One region of the Streptomyces sp. NPDC054770 genome, then DNA from elsewhere that is predicted to be linked to it. Evidence: riboswitches for the same ligand, from Rfam matches in the RefSeq annotation. Region 1 holds a riboswitch; each other region holds the start of a gene.
The links. Region 1 has a riboswitch for S-adenosylmethionine ahead of ACWGKQ_RS29615 (putative leader peptide). Riboswitches for the same ligand answer to the same signal wherever they lie in the genome.
Positions count from the first base shown of each region.

Region 1 (3,629 bases):
GGGGCGAGACACCGCGGGTCGCGGCGACCGTCCCGGCGACGGTGCCGACGGCCAGTGCGGTGTTCATGAGACCGAGTCCCCGGGAACCGACGTCGAAGACGCGCCCGGCGAACAGGGTCAGCGTGGTGGGGAAGTTGACCGCGAAGGTGGCGGTCAGGCCGAAGACGGTGAACACGCCGACGAGTTCGGGCCGGGCCGCCACATAGCGCAGCCCCTCCGCGCCCGCCCCGGTCCACGGCGGCCGGGAGACGGCGCGCGTCTCCCGGGCCGCCCGCGCCCGTGGCCGGATCGAAAGCAGACCCGCGAGGACGACGGTGAAGGACACCGCGTTGAGGGCGAAGACCCAGCCGGTGCCGATCGCCCCGATCAGCACACCGGCGATCGCCGGACCGATCAGGCGGGCGGCGTTCAGGGACAGGATGTTCAGACCCGCGGCCTTCGGGATCAGTGCCCGTCCGACCAGCTCGGTGACGAAGGACAGGCGTGCCGGGTTCTCCACCGTGAACACGCAGCCCAGTCCGAAGGACAGGACGTACAGCAGCCACAGCGCGGCATGGCCGGAGAACACGATGACCGTCAGGAGCAGTGCCTGGCCCGCGTACAGCGTCTGCGTCCACAGCAGCAGGGTCCGGCGGTCGTGGCGGTCGGCAAGGACCCCACCCCACAGGCCGAACAGCAGCACGGGGGCGAACTGCAGCCCGGCGACCCAGCCGAGCGCGGTTCCGCTGTGGGTGAGCGTCAGGACGAACCAGTCCAGCGCGACGCCCTGCATGGCGCTGCCGATGTTGGACACCAGGCCGGTGCTCCAGTAGATCCGGTAGTCACGGACCCGCAGCGCGGCGAACGCCCCTGTCGGAGCGGTGCTGTTGACGGCCATGCCTCTCTTTCCGGCAAGTCACGACGAGTTGGGACGCACAGGGGCGGGAACGGCCGCACGGCGACGGCGTGTGCGCGGCTGGAGAAGGGTGAAGGGAGCGCGAGTGGTCAGCGACAGGTCTGGTCGAACTGATCGGCGCGGCGGCCCGCCCAGAACGGGTCCAGCCGCACGGTGCGTGCCTGACCTGCGGTCTCCATGGCCGGATCAAAGCACACGGCACAAGGTGCGTCCACCATGCGTCCCGGCATTGACGTACGACAAAACCGGTCCGTACGATCGCCAACGGCATTGAGTGTCAGCGTCAAGCCCTGGCTCGTTGACCGGCAACCCTCCCACGCGGTGGGGTGCTCCAGGTGAAAGCCCGGCGGGGTCAGCGACGACTCCCGCAAGCGCGTGGCCCCGTGACCGGGGCCGGAGAAGGGAGGACCGGTATGCGGCACAGCGACGATCCGGCTGTCTCCCTCGCCGACGCCTCGGCGTACTCCCGGCTCTCGCGTCGGCGCCACATCGATCTGAAGCGCTCGACCAGCTGCCTCTGTCGGGTCTGACCGGCCCGGCTGCCGCCGGTTGACCCCCTGTCACCGGCCACGGCCCCTTCGCGCCGCCCTTCCCCCGCGCCACCGGTTCCCGGTGCCGTCTGCCTGCCACCCCCTTGTCTCTGCACAGCGCCACCCCGGCCGGTTCCGATCCGGCCGGGGCCGCACGCCCCTGCACGGCCGTGCCTCGCTGCCCCGTAGCCCGGCACCCCGTGCCGGGTGACACGAGTAGGAGAACTCCCTCCGTGACTGCACTCCCGGATTTCAGACCCTCCCGATGGGCGCCCCTGGCCGCGCTCCTGACCACCAGCGTCCTGCTGACCGCGTGCGGTTCGGGCGACGACGGCTCCGGCGGCAAAAGCGGCCCGGCGAAGTCCGGCGGCACCCTGACCTTCGCGGTGGGCTCCGACTCCGGCTGCGTGGATCCGCAGCAGGTCGCCAGCAACGAGACCATCTACTCGGTGCGCCAGATCGTGGACTCCCTGACCGACCAGGACCCGAAGACCGGCAAGATCGTGCCGTGGCTCGCCAAGAGCTGGGACATCAGCGCCGACGCGACGACGTTCACTTTCCACCTGCGCCCGGGGGTCACCTTCAGCGACGGGTCGAAGCTGACCGCGCAGGTGGTCAAGGACAACTTCGACGCGGTGCCGAACCTCGGCGCCCTGGGCACCCTCGCCGAGGGCTATCTGAGCGGCGTCAAGAGCACCACCGTGGTCGACCCGCTCACCGTCAAGGTGACCTTCAAGCAGCCCAACGCCCAGTTCCTGCAGGCGACTTCGACCCACTCGCTGGGCATCGAGTCCTCGGCGAGCGTCAAGAAGACCCCGCAGCAGAAGTGCAGCGACGGGGTGGTCGGGTCCGGGCCGTTCGTGCTCAAGCAGTACGTGCAGAACCAGTCGATCACCCTGGACAAGCGCACCGGATACGACTGGGGCTCCTCGCTGTGGTCGAAGAAGGGCGAGGCCTACCTGGACAAGCTGGTGTTCAAGGTCGTGCCCGAGGCCGGGGTGCGGGCCGGCAGCCTCCAGTCCGGGCAGGTGGACGTGATCAGCAGCGTCGGCAAGGCCAACGAGGCGGCGCTCAAGGGCGGCCAGGTCGCCCTGCAGAACCGGGCCAACCCCGGTGTGGTGTTCGGTCTGGGGCTGAACAACTCGCGGCCCCTGCTGAAGGACGCGAAGGTGCGCCAGGCGATCCTGGCCGCCGTCGACCGCAAGCAGATCGCCGACACCGTCTTCCCCACCGGCACCCAGCCGGCGACCAGCGTCCTGGCGCACACCACGCCCGACTACACCGACCTCTCCACTGACCTCGCCTTCGACGCGGCCAAGGCCAAGTCCCTGCTGGACGAGGCCGGTTGGCAGGCGAGCGGCGACGGCATCCGCACCAAAGCCGGCAAGAAGCTGAGCCTGACCATCACCTGGTTCCCCAACGCGGCCACCAACCAGCCCGCGCTGGAGCTGGTCCAGCAGCAGCTCAAGGCCGTCGGGATCGACGTGGTGCTCAAGCAGCTCCCGGTCACCCAGTTCGCCACCACGCTCCAGTCGGGTGACTTCGACGTGGTGTGGGGGAACGCGACCCGCGCCGACCCGGACATCCTGCGCAGCTCCTTCTCCACCCGGCTGGCCAACTTCTACCGCTTTCCCGCCAGTTCGCTGGACACGGCCCTTGCCGCGCAGGCCGCGACCCCGGACACCGCGAAGCGCAGACAACTGGTCGCCGAGGCACAGCGGTTGATCGTGCGGAACGCGTACAACGTGCCGGTGGTGGAGCTCCAGACCCAGCTCGGCGTCTCGAACAAGGTGCACGACCTGACATTCGACTCCGGCAGCCGCGTCCAGCTGCACGACACCTGGATCGGCTAGCGGATGCGCCGCTATGTGATCAAAAGGCTGGCGCAGGCGGTCGGAGTGCTGTGGGCGGCCTACACCGTGTCGTTCCTGGTCCTGGACTTCCTGCCCGGTGACCCGGTCTCCGCGATGGCCGGGGCCGGAATGGACTCGGGTCAGACGGATCCGGCCCAACTCGCCAGGCTGCGGCACGAGTACGGCTTCGACAAGCCGGTGCTGGTCCAGTACGCCGAGTATCTGGGCCGGGCGGTGCGCGGGGACTTCGGCGACGCCGTCTCCACGGGCCGCCCGGTGACCGCCACGCTGGCCGACGCGCTGCCGCAGACACTCCAGCTGACCGGTGCGGCGCTGCTGCTGGCGGTGCTC
Region 1 covers NZ_JBSHBL010000039.1:34,347-37,975, forward strand. The annotation lists gene ACWGKQ_RS29610 (MFS transporter) at 1-877, opposite strand, end outside; SAM riboswitch class IV at 1,162-1,275, shown strand; gene ACWGKQ_RS29615 (putative leader peptide) at 1,309-1,425, shown strand; gene ACWGKQ_RS29620 (ABC transporter substrate-binding protein) at 1,659-3,278, shown strand; gene ACWGKQ_RS29625 (ABC transporter permease) at 3,282-3,629, shown strand, end outside.

Region 2 (3,629 bases), on a different contig from region 1:
CGGCGACCGGGTCGGTGAAGAACACCGCCTGGAAGGTGGCCTCCCAGCCGTGCCCGCACCGCCCGCAGCGGAACGCGAAGGTCTCGGGCACCGCGCCGGGCACGGGCCCGGGACCCGGGGGCTCGGTCATCGGCTCCGGCTCCTGTCACTCGGCCCCCCGTCCCCCAGGGCACCGCCCCTTCCGTCCGGCGGCAAGTCGGGGCCTGGGCGTGGCTGGGGCCGGGCCGGGCCGGGGCCGGGCGTCCCAGGCGTGGACGCCCTCTTGACGCCGGGCGGAGGCGGATCGACACTCCAGAAGAGAATCCTAGTGAAAAGGTAGGGAAAGATGGGTCGCCTGCGCACGCTCACCGGCAGACAGCGCCGCGAGAGCCCCGCGCCCTGGGCCGGCCCCCTGCTCACCTCCCGCCGCCACCTCGACCTGCTGCGGATGTGCGGCGCCACCGGCCGCAGAGGCTGAGCGCCCATCCGTCAGGACTCACCAGAGCTCGCCGAGCACCCACCGACGAACGCTTCCGCCGCGCGTACGTCCGCGCGCCCGCCCGCCCCCGGGGAGACGCATGTCCATCACTCCACTCGCCGCCGTGCCGTCCGTCCGCACCGCCCCCGCCTTCCGTGGCCGCATCGGCCGGGACGCGCGCAGCGGTCACTACGCCGTGCCGCGCCGCTACCGGCTGCACCTGTCCACCGCGTGTCCGGACGGCCTCCGGATCGCCGTCGGCCACAGCCTGCTGGCCCTGGACGACTGTTGTCCGGTCACCTTCCTCCCCGCCGTCCCGGACTGTCCCGACGGCAGCCACCCGGCACTGCGCCCGCTGTACGAGGCCAGCGCCCACCACTACTCGGGACCGGCCCTCGCGCCGGTCTTCAGCGACGACTGGTCCGGCCGTATCGTCAGCACCCACAGCCGGGACATCCTGCGCGACCTGGACCGGCACTTCGGGGACGGCGTCGCCCGGCTCTACCCGTGCGGCGCCGAGGCCGAGATCGAGGCCGTCGAGCGGCTGTGCGCCGAGGACATCGAGCAGGCCGCCCAGCGGGCCGGCCGCGAGGGCGGCGACCCAAAGGCGCTGGCGGTGCTGCTCGCCGCCCTGGCCGACCTGGAACGCCGGCTGACCGGGGTGGAGTTCCTGGTCGGCGGTCAACTCACCGCCGCGGACATCGAGTTGTGGGTGACCCTGGTGCAACTCGACACCGTGCACCGCAACCACCTGGACGCCACCGCCGTGCACGCCATCGCCGGCCACCCGGTGCTGTGGGCCTACGCCCGGCGGCTGGCGGCCCACCCGGCCTTCGGTGCCCACCTCGACCTCGACGGCATCGCCCGCCGTCACCACGGCCGTTGCCAGGGCCTGGAAGCCGCCGGCGCGGCCGTCCAGATCCTGGACTGGGCGGGCCACGCAGCGGACGCTCCCGGCGTTCCGCGCAGGTGAGAGCGGCCCGAACCGTCCCGCCAGTCGGACAGGCGTTGACATTCGTTCGGGCAACTGCGTTACTTACGGACCAGAACGGTCAAGAGCGTCAGCGTCAAGCCCTGGCTTGCTGACCGGCAACCCTCGCATCGCGGTGGGGTGCCCCAGGTGACGACCGGACCGACGACGTTTCGGCAAGCGACGATTCGGTAAGCGCGAGGCCCCCGGGGCCGGCTCGACAGTGACAGGTGACGGACATGTACGCAGCTTCCAGGACGGCCCAGCGCCGCGCCGTGGGCTGCGTACGCCCGTACCCGAGCCCGCTCGTCGCCGACCGCGCCGTCGATCTGCTCCGTGTCAACAGCGCCCTGTGTAGCGCGTGTACCGCACCGGGCTGTGCCCGCTGTCGGGTCTGACCAGGCCTTTCCGCCGATCTCCCGCAGCTTCGCACCCCAGCGTCCCCGTCGAAACACCGGCCGCCCGGTGTGCCGCCGTCCGCCCAGCCCCGTGTCCCGCGCGCCCCCGCGCACCGTGCCGTGCCCGAACACGGTACGGTGCGCGGCCCCCGCCGTGGGACACGTGGGTGTCCGACTCCGCCGGAGCCCGCCATGAGTGAACCCCCAGGCGCCACGATCGCCCCCGAGGCACCCCCCGCCGCCGACGAACCGTCAAGACCCCTCGCCGCACAGCGAGTTCTGCCACTGCGCAGGCCGGGACGGTGGATCGCCACCGCCGTCGTCCTGGTCCTGGCCGTCCAGTTCGTGCACGGACTGGTGTCCAACCCCTTCTACCAGTGGGACCGCTTCGGCTACTGGTTCCTGCGGCCGACCATCCTCGACGGGCTGGTCATCACCCTCGAAGTCGCCGCCTACAGCGCGGTGTTGGGCCTCCTCGGCGGCATCCTGCTCGCCCTGGCCCGGCTCTCCAAGAGCCCGGTGCTGCGCGCGGTCAGCTGGACCTACGTATGGGCGCTGCGCTCCATCCCGCTCATCGTGGTCTTGCTGTTCCTCTACAACTTCAGCGCCCTGTACAAGACGTTGAGCATCGGCGTCCCCTTCGGACCGGCCTTCTTCTCCTTCGACGAGTCGAAGCTCGCCACCGACATGGTGGTCGCCGTCATCGGCCTCAGCCTCAACGAGGCCGCCTACGCGGCCGAGGTGGTCCGCGGCGGCATCCTCTCCGTGGACCAGGGCCAGCACGAGGCGGCCGCCGCGCTCGGCCTGCCCAAGGGCTACCAGTTCCGCCGGATCGTGTTCCCGCAGGCGCTGCGGTCGATCACCCCGAACTACGTCAACCAGCTCATCGGCCTGATCAAGAGCACCTCGCTGGTCTTCTACGTCTCGCTGCTCGACCTCTTCGGCACCGCGCAGACCATGGGCTCCACCTACCCGGGCGACATCGTGCCGCTGCTCCTGGTGGTCACCGTCTGGTACCTGATCCTGACCAGCGTCGTCTCCGTGATCCAGTTCTACGTCGAGCGGTACTACGCCCGCGGCGCCACCCGCACGCTGCCGCCGACGCCCCTCCAGAAGCTGCGCACCGGCCTCACCGACCTGCGCGCCCGCATCCGCCGGGAGACCGCCGTATGAGCAGCACCGACACTCTGGAGACGGCCCCCGCCGCCCTGGAGATCCACGACGTCCACAAGTGGTACGGCGCCCACCGCGTCCTGGACGGCATCGACCTGACCATCCGTCCCGGCGAGGTCACCGTCATCCTGGGCCCGTCCGGCTCCGGCAAGTCCACCCTGCTGCGGGTCGTCAACCACCTGGAGAAGCCCGAGATCGGCCACGTCAGCGTCAACGGCGAGCCGATCGGCGTGAAGCGGCAGGGCGACCGGCTGAAGGAGCTGAGCGAGCGCGCCATCCTGGCCCAGCGCAGCCGGATCGGCTTCGTCTTCCAGAACTTCAACCTCTTCCCGCACCTGACCGTGCTGGACAACGTGGCCGCCGCCCCGGTCGCCACCGGAAAGCTCACCAAGCCCGAGGCCCAGGCCCTGGCCAAGGAACTCCTGGAACGGGTCGGCCTCGGCGAGCGCGTCGGCGCCTACCCCCGGCAGCTCTCCGGCGGCCAGCAGCAGCGCGTCGCCATCGCCCGCGCCCTCGCCCTGCGCCCCGGCGTGATCCTCTTCGACGAGCCCACCTCCGCCCTGGACCCCGAACTCGTCGGTGAGGTCCTCGCCGTCATCAAGGACCTGGCGACCAGCGGCACCACCCTCGT
Region 2 covers NZ_JBSHBL010000123.1:16,465-20,093, reverse strand. The annotation lists gene ACWGKQ_RS49050 (hypothetical protein) at 1-130, opposite strand, end outside; gene ACWGKQ_RS49045 (hypothetical protein) at 326-457, shown strand; gene ACWGKQ_RS49040 (glutathione S-transferase C-terminal domain-containing protein) at 558-1,430, shown strand; SAM riboswitch class IV at 1,508-1,631, shown strand; gene ACWGKQ_RS49035 (amino acid ABC transporter permease) at 2,018-2,998, shown strand; gene ACWGKQ_RS49030 (amino acid ABC transporter ATP-binding protein) at 2,995-3,629, shown strand, end outside.
Region 2: another riboswitch for S-adenosylmethionine. It lies ahead of ACWGKQ_RS49035 (amino acid ABC transporter permease); the one in region 1 lies ahead of ACWGKQ_RS29615 (putative leader peptide).

Region 3 (3,629 bases), on a different contig from region 1:
TCCGGTCGCGAAGGCCATCGAGCCGATCCATTCGCGGGCCGGGTCGGCCCGTTTGACCAGTTCACGGAAGGCCGTCACGAACACGACGACGAACGCCAGTCCGACGATCTGGAGCAGCAACCTGGTCAGGACGTTCGAGTCCGGCGGCGAACCGGAGTAGACGAAGTAGAGCGGTACGTCGACGATGAAGGCGGCCGCGGCGGTGATGGCGGCGAGGCCGGTCAGGCGCCTCGCGAGGGTCTCGTTCATGGGTGTGTCCCCCGGTTCCCGGTGTCGGATTCCTCGTCGGCCCGTTGCCGACTACCTGAATCCTGGCGTTCACGACGCTTCCCGTCGCTGGGCCTGGACACCGGACCCGGGGGTGGTCCTGCCGACACCCCCCCGCGGGTGGGTCAGCTCACCGCCGGGACACAGCGGCCGTCCTCCGTGCGGTACGACCACTTCGCGCCGTCGGTCACCAGTTCCCGCACCGCCGTCACGAAGCGCTCCACGTGCTCGTCCGGCGTGCCCGCGCCGAAGCTCACCCGGATGGCGTTCAGGGACTTCTCGCCCGGTGCCGCCTCCGGCGCCCCGCACTCGCCCTGGGTCTGCGGGTCGGAGCCCAGCAGGGTCCTGACCAGCGGGTGGGCACAGAAGAGGCCGTCGCGGACGCCGATGCCGTACTCGGCGGAGAGGGCGGCGGCGAAGTGGGAGCTGTTCCAGCCGTCGACCACGAAGCTGATCACTCCGACGCGCGGGGCGTCGTCGCCGAAGAGGGAGAGGACCCGGACCTCGGGAACCTCGGCCAGCCCGGCCCGCACCTTCTCGATCAGGTGCTGCTCGCGGGCGACCAGGGTGTCGAAGCCGGCCTCGGTGAGCGCCTTGCAGGCGGAGGCGATGGAGTAGGCGCCGATGACGTTCGGGGAGCCCGCCTCGTGCCGCGCCGCGCTCTCGTGCCACTCCACGGCCACTCCCCCGTCCTCCCGCCGGGTGACCTTGCGGCTGGCGCCGCCGCCCGCGAGGTAGGGCTCGGCGGCCTGCAGCCAGTCGGCGCGGCCGGCCAGGACGCCGGAGCCGAAGGGGGCGTAGAGCTTGTGGCCGGAGAAGGCGACCCAGTCGACGTCCAGGTCCCGGACGGACACGGGGTGGTGCGGGGCCAGCTGGGCGGCGTCCAGGACGATCCGGGCACCGTGCGCGTGCGCGGCGGCCGCCAGCTCCCGTACCGGCCACAGCTCGCCGGTGACGTTGGAGGCGCCGGTGACGCAGACCAGGGCCGGGCCGTAGGGGTCGCGGTCGGCGAGAGCACGCTCCAGGGTCTCGACGGCCTGCCGCGGGGTGCGGGGCGCGTTGAGGTAGGTGACCCGGGCGTCCTTCCAGGGGAGCAGGCTCGCGTGGTGCTCGGTCTCGAAGACGAAGACCTGGCAGTCGGCGGGGACGGCGGCGGCGAGCAGGTTGAGGGAGTCGGTGGTGGAGCGGGTGAAGATCAGCTGGTCGTCGGGGCGGCAGTCGAGGAACTCGGCGACGGTGTTCCGGGCGTTCTCGAAGAGGTCGGTCGACAGCTGGGAGAGGTAGCCGGCACCGCGGTGGACGCTGCCGTAGTAGGGCGCGTACGCCGCCACGTCGTCCCAGACCCGCTGGAGGGCGGGGGCGCTGGCCGCGTAGTCGAGGGCGGCGTAGGTGACCTCGCCGCCGGTGACGAGCGGGACGGTGACATCCCGGCCCAGAACGGGCAGTGGGGCACAAAGGGACTGGGCGGCGGCAGCGGTGGTGACAGACATGGCGAACTCCTGTGAGAGCTGAGCGAAATCGCCGGGCCGGACGGACGGTGCGTCGACGGCACGGGGAAAGGTGAAAGGGGTGTGCGGAGGCGGGGCTCGACGCCCTATCGCATTCGCTTGCTCACAGAGGACTCCCTCGACGACCAGGACCCCTGGGCTGTGCCTGCTCGAAGAAGCGTGAGGGGTCCGCGCTTGCCGTAGACCTCGCTGCCTACGACCTGGTCTTCACCCGGGGCACCCCGCCACGGACGGAGGGTTGCCGGACAGTCGGCCGGGGCCTCATGACTGTCACTCATGACCTGGGAAGAAACGTAAGTGAAGTGATCGCCGCCGCGCAACTCCTGTCCGGATGACGGAACACCGCCAGAAACCGACGCCGGCTCGGCACCGCCGGGAAGGCCGTGTGCGGTTGCGCGCCGTTGCGGCGGAAAATCACGACCGCCCAACGGAAGAGACCGGCAGAGGACGCGACGGAAAGAGGAAGCGGCGACGGCTCCCGCGCGAAGTGGGGCACCGCCGGGAAGGCCGGTGTTGTTGCTCGCCGTTGCGGCGGAGAAGAAGGTGATGCCGGTCCGAATTCATCGGCACCGACGCCGGACTCCTCTTTCCGCCGCAACGGCGATCGGCCACGACGGCGTAGTCCGGCGGTGCCGTACCGTGCCTGAGCCCGCCGACCGCGGCCCCTACCTGTTCGTCGCCGCCGCCCAGCGCTCCAGCGCCCGCTTGGCGGCGCCCGAGTCGATCGACTCCGCCGCCTTGGCCATGCCCGTCCGGAGCTGTTCGGCCAGGGTCCCCGTGCCGGGGTCAAGGGCCACCAGGGCCGCCGCCGAGTTCAGCAGGACCGCGTCCCGTACCGGGCCCGGCTCGCCGTCCAGGAGGCGGCGGGCGACCTCCGCGTTGTACGACGGGTCGCCGCCCCGCAGCGCCTCCACGGGGACCAGGTCGATGCCGGCGTCGCGGGGGTCGAAGGTCTCCTCCGTGACCTTGCCGTCGCGGACGATCCAGACGTGGGACGTGGCCGTCGTCGTGAGTTCGTCGAGGCCGTCGTCGCCGCGGAAGACCAGGGAGGAGTTGCCGCGTTCCGCGAAGACGCCCGCCACGACCGGGGCCATGCGCGGGTCCGCGACGCCCACGGCCTGGGCGCGCACCCGCGCGGGGTTGGTCAGCGGGCCGAGGATGTTGAAGACCGTGCGGATGCCCAGCTGGCCGCGCGCGGCGCCCGCGTAGCGCAGCGCCGGGTGGAACTTGATGGCGAAGCAGAAGGTGATGCCGGCCTCCTCGGCGACCTCGGCGACCCGCTGCGGGGTCAGGTCGAGGTTGACGCCGAGCTTCTCCAGGACGTCCGAGGCCCCGGACGCGGAGGAGGCCGCGCGGTTGCCGTGCTTGACGACCTTCGCCCCGGTGCCGGCCACCACCAGCGCCGACATCGTGGAGATGTTGACCGTCTTCGCGCCGTCCCCGCCGGTGCCGACGATGTCGACCGTGCGGCCCGGCACCTCGATGACGTTGGCGTGGTCGTACATCGTGCGGACGAGACCGTTGATCTCCTCGACCGTCTCGCCCTTCGCCCGCAGGGCGACGACGAAGCCCGCGATCTGGGCGTCGGTCGCCTGGCCGCGCATGATCTGGTCCATCGCCCAGGCGGTCGCGTCGGCGCTCTGGTCCTGGCCGTACAGCAGCGCGTTCAGTACCTCGGGCCAGGAACGGCCCGCCGCGATGTCGCCTCCAGCGGGGGTCACAGCGCTCATAAGGCCGCTCCTGATCGTCGTCATCGTCGTCGAATTCGCCGTACGCGAATTAACCGGTTTTCCCAGGGCCCACCCTATCCAGCTCCGGGCACCGCAAAGGGCCCCCGTCCGTACACCGGACGGG
Region 3 covers NZ_JBSHBL010000087.1:14,648-18,276, reverse strand. The annotation lists gene ACWGKQ_RS43725 (hypothetical protein) at 1-249, opposite strand, end outside; gene ACWGKQ_RS43720 (aminotransferase class V-fold PLP-dependent enzyme) at 393-1,757, opposite strand; SAM riboswitch class IV at 1,941-2,057, opposite strand; gene trpD (anthranilate phosphoribosyltransferase) at 2,441-3,505, opposite strand.
Region 3: another riboswitch for S-adenosylmethionine. It lies ahead of ACWGKQ_RS43720 (aminotransferase class V-fold PLP-dependent enzyme); the one in region 1 lies ahead of ACWGKQ_RS29615 (putative leader peptide).

Region 4 (3,629 bases), on a different contig from region 1:
TATCTGTCCAACTGCCCTCTGCAACAGGTCAATCGGACGAGAATTCTGGACGGGCGCGGTCCGGAATGTAGCGAGAATTCGGCCGAATTCAGGGCAAGTCGGGCTCTATAAAGGCCACAAAAGCCGCATTCAACCCGTGCACTTTGGCTACTTCTTGTCGGGCCTGCGGTATGAATTCGGGGCTTCCGACCTGGAGATCGGGACCGCGTTCCCCAACTCTACCGCGCTCAACCCCACAGAATTGCCCCCTCCACTTCTCTCACGGAGGGGGCAATCGGATGAACACTCGGTGATCGGCGTTACCGAAGGTAATGTTCGGTCATTCGATCAGCCTGTCATGCAGGTCAGCGGGTCGGCGGGTCAGCCGCCGGCGACGGCCGGGATGATGGAGACGCCGGCCCCGTCCGGGGTGACGGTCTCCAGGCCCTGCTCGAACCGCACGTCGTCGTCATTGACGTACACATTGACGAACCGGCGCAGCTTGCCCTGGTCGTCCAGGACGCGCGCGGAGATCCCGGTGTGCTTCTTCTCCAGGTCGGAGATGACCTCGCCGAGGGTGGCGCCTTCGGCGGTGACTTCGGCCTGGCCGCCGGTGTAGGTGCGCAGGATGGTGGGGATGCGAACGGTGACGCTCACGTTTTTACCTCCGGTCTGGGCAACGCCCTATTTCTCGGGGGACTCAGGCGAGCCCGGCTTCGCGGAAAGACTCCAGATTCGGGCGAATGGTCGCGGTGAGCCCGGTACCCGCGACGGCGTCCAGCGTCTTCAGTCCATCACCGGTGTTGAGTACAACGACCGTCTTCGCCGGATCAATCAACCCATTCTCAATGAGCTTCTTGGTGACTCCAACCGTCACCCCGCCGGCGGTTTCCGCGAAGATTCCCTCGGTCCGCGCGAGCAGCTTGATCGCGTCGACGACCTGCTCGTCGTTCACGTCCTCCACCGCGCCGCCGGTGCGCCGCGCGATGTCGAGGACGTACGGCCCGTCGGCCGGGTTGCCGATGGCGAGCGACTTGGCGATGGTGTTCGGCTTCTGCGGGCGGACCACGTCGTGGCCCTCCTTGTAGGCCACCGACACCGGCGAGCACCCCTCGGCCTGGGCACCGAAGATCTTGTACGGCTTGTCCTCGACAAGACCGAGCTTGATCAGCTCCTGCAGACCCTTGTCGATCTTCGTGAGCTGCGAGCCGGAGGCGATCGGGATCACCAGCTGGTCCGGGATCTGCCAGCCGAGCTGCTCGCAGATCTCGTACGCCAGGGTCTTGGAGCCCTCCGCGTAGTACGGCCGCAGGTTGACGTTGACGAAGCCCCAGCCCTCGCCGGCCGGGTCGCCGATCAGCTCGGAGCAGAAACGGTTCACGTCGTCGTAGTTGCCCTCGATGCCGACGAGCTCGCCGCCGTAGACCGCGGCCATGACGACCTTGCCCTGCTCCAGGTCGTGCGGGATGAACACGCAGGAGCGGAAGCCGGCCCGGGCGGCGGCGGCACCGACCGCGCCGGCCAGGTTGCCGGTGGAGGAGCAGGAGAGGGTGGTGAAGTCGAAGGCACGGGCGGCCTCGATGGCCTGGGCGACGACGCGATCCTTGAAGGAGTGCGTCGGGTTGCCGGAGTCGTCCTTCACGAAGAGCTTGCCGGCGTCGACGCCCAGCTCGCGCGCGAGGTTGTCGGCCTGGACGAGCTTGGTCCAGCCGGGGTTGATGTTCGGCTTGGTCGCCACGTCCGCGGGGACGGGCAGCAGCGGCGCGTAGCGCCAGATGTTCGCGGGACCCGCTTCGATCCGCTTGCGGAGCTCCTCGGTGTCGTAGGCCGAGAAGTCGTACGCGATCTCCAGCGGGCCGAAACACTCCTCGCAGGCGAACACCGGGCCGAGCGGCACCCGGTGACCGCACTCGCGGCAGCTCAGAGCGGTGGCGGGACCGAGGTCGACGGTGGATTCCGTGGTGCTTGCAACAGTCTGCACAGCCATGTGAGGCGAGGCCCTTTCTCCTCATCTTCCTCACGACGCATCTCGCCGTGAGACGGATTTGGCACCTTCCCTAGCCGGGAGCCTCGCGAGCGATCGACACTGATCGGCGATCTACGAGTAACCGACTGGAGGGTTGCCGGGGCTTCAACGGGCCGTTTCCCTCTGCCCCTCTGGATGAGCTGTATGCGGTTGTCAACGCCGGGTGACCCCAGGACATGCGATGGTCATCGGCGTTGTTCAAGACTGTAACCGAAGGCCAGGACAGTTGAGTGAGTCGTCCGAACCGCGAGATGGATCACACCTCGTCGTGTGACCGTGACAGTGAGGAGCCGCTGACCGTGCTGGAAGAAGTCGAGCGCTGGCTGGCCACCCGCTCCTGGTCCGTGACCGACCGTCCCCTGCACAAGGTGATGGCAGCCAAACGGTCCTCCGGGCAGACGGTCAGCGTCGTGCTGCCCGCGCTCAACGAGGAGGAGACCGTCGGCGACATCGTCGCGATCATCCGCCATGACCTCATGCAGCAGGTGCCGCTCGTCGACGAGATCGTGGTCGTCGACTCCGGCTCCACCGACCGCACCGCGGCCGTCGCCGCGGCGGCCAGCGCCCGCGTCGTGCACCGTGACGCGATCCTGCCCCGCATTCCCGCCGTCCCCGGCAAGGGCGAGGTCCTGTGGCGCTCGCTCCTGGTCACCTCCGGGGACATCGTCTGCTTCATCGACGCCGACCTGCGCGACTTCTCCTCCGACTTCGTCACCGGCATCGTCGGCCCGCTCCTCACCGATCCGGACGTGGACCTGGTCAAGGCGATGTACGACCGCCCGCTCGGCGGCGCCGCCGGACAGGGCGGCCGGGTCACCGAACTGATGGCCCGCCCGCTGCTGAACATGCACTGGCCGCAGCTGGCCGGTTTCGTCCAGCCGCTCGGCGGCGAGTACGCGGCCCGCCGCACCCTGCTCGAACAGCTTCCCTTCCCGGTCGGCTACGGCGTGGAGCTGGGCATGCTGGTCGACGCCCTGCACCTGGTGGGGCTCGACGCGCTGGCGCAGGTCGACGTGGGGGTCCGCAAACACCGCCACCAGGACGGCCAGGCCCTCGGCCGGATGTCCGCCGCGATCTACCGCACGGCCCAGCTGCGGCTGGCCCGCGGCCATCTGATCCGCCCCGCCCTCACCCAGTTCGAACGCGGCGAGGACGGCTTCGAGCCGCGCACGTACTCCGTGGACACGGAGGAACGGCCGCCGATGGCGGAGATCGCGGAGTACGCCGAACGCAAGGTGGCGTGAATCCGTGGCGTGAATCCGTGGCGTGAGTTCGTGGCGTGAGTTCGTCGTACGGCCGTATACGGCGGCGCGTCGGAGGTGGCCGTACGTTTGAGCGTTTCCGGGCCGGGCTAGGTTGTGGCGTATGGCTTCCACCGGCGGTGCCGAGGTGCTGGTCGCGTCCAATCGCGGACCGGTTTCGTACGAGCTGCGCGAGGGCGGTTCGCTGCGCGCCAGACGGGGCGGCGGCGGGCTGGTCTCCGGGCTGTCGGCGATCGGGCCGGACGCGGACGCGGTGTGGGTGTGCGCGGCGCTGAGCGACGGTGACCGGGAGGCGGTACGGCGGGCCGGGGGCGGCCGGCTGCCGGCCGAGGACAGCGGCGGGCAGCAGGTCCGGATGCTCG
Region 4 covers NZ_JBSHBL010000005.1:120,566-124,194, forward strand. The annotation lists gene ACWGKQ_RS07155 (ubiquitin-like small modifier protein 1) at 361-636, opposite strand; gene thrC (threonine synthase) at 680-1,966, opposite strand; SAM riboswitch class I at 1,985-2,147, opposite strand; gene ACWGKQ_RS07165 (glucosyl-3-phosphoglycerate synthase) at 2,305-3,249, shown strand; gene ACWGKQ_RS07170 (alpha,alpha-trehalose-phosphate synthase (UDP-forming)) at 3,371-3,629, shown strand, end outside.
Region 4: another riboswitch for S-adenosylmethionine. It lies ahead of thrC (threonine synthase); the one in region 1 lies ahead of ACWGKQ_RS29615 (putative leader peptide).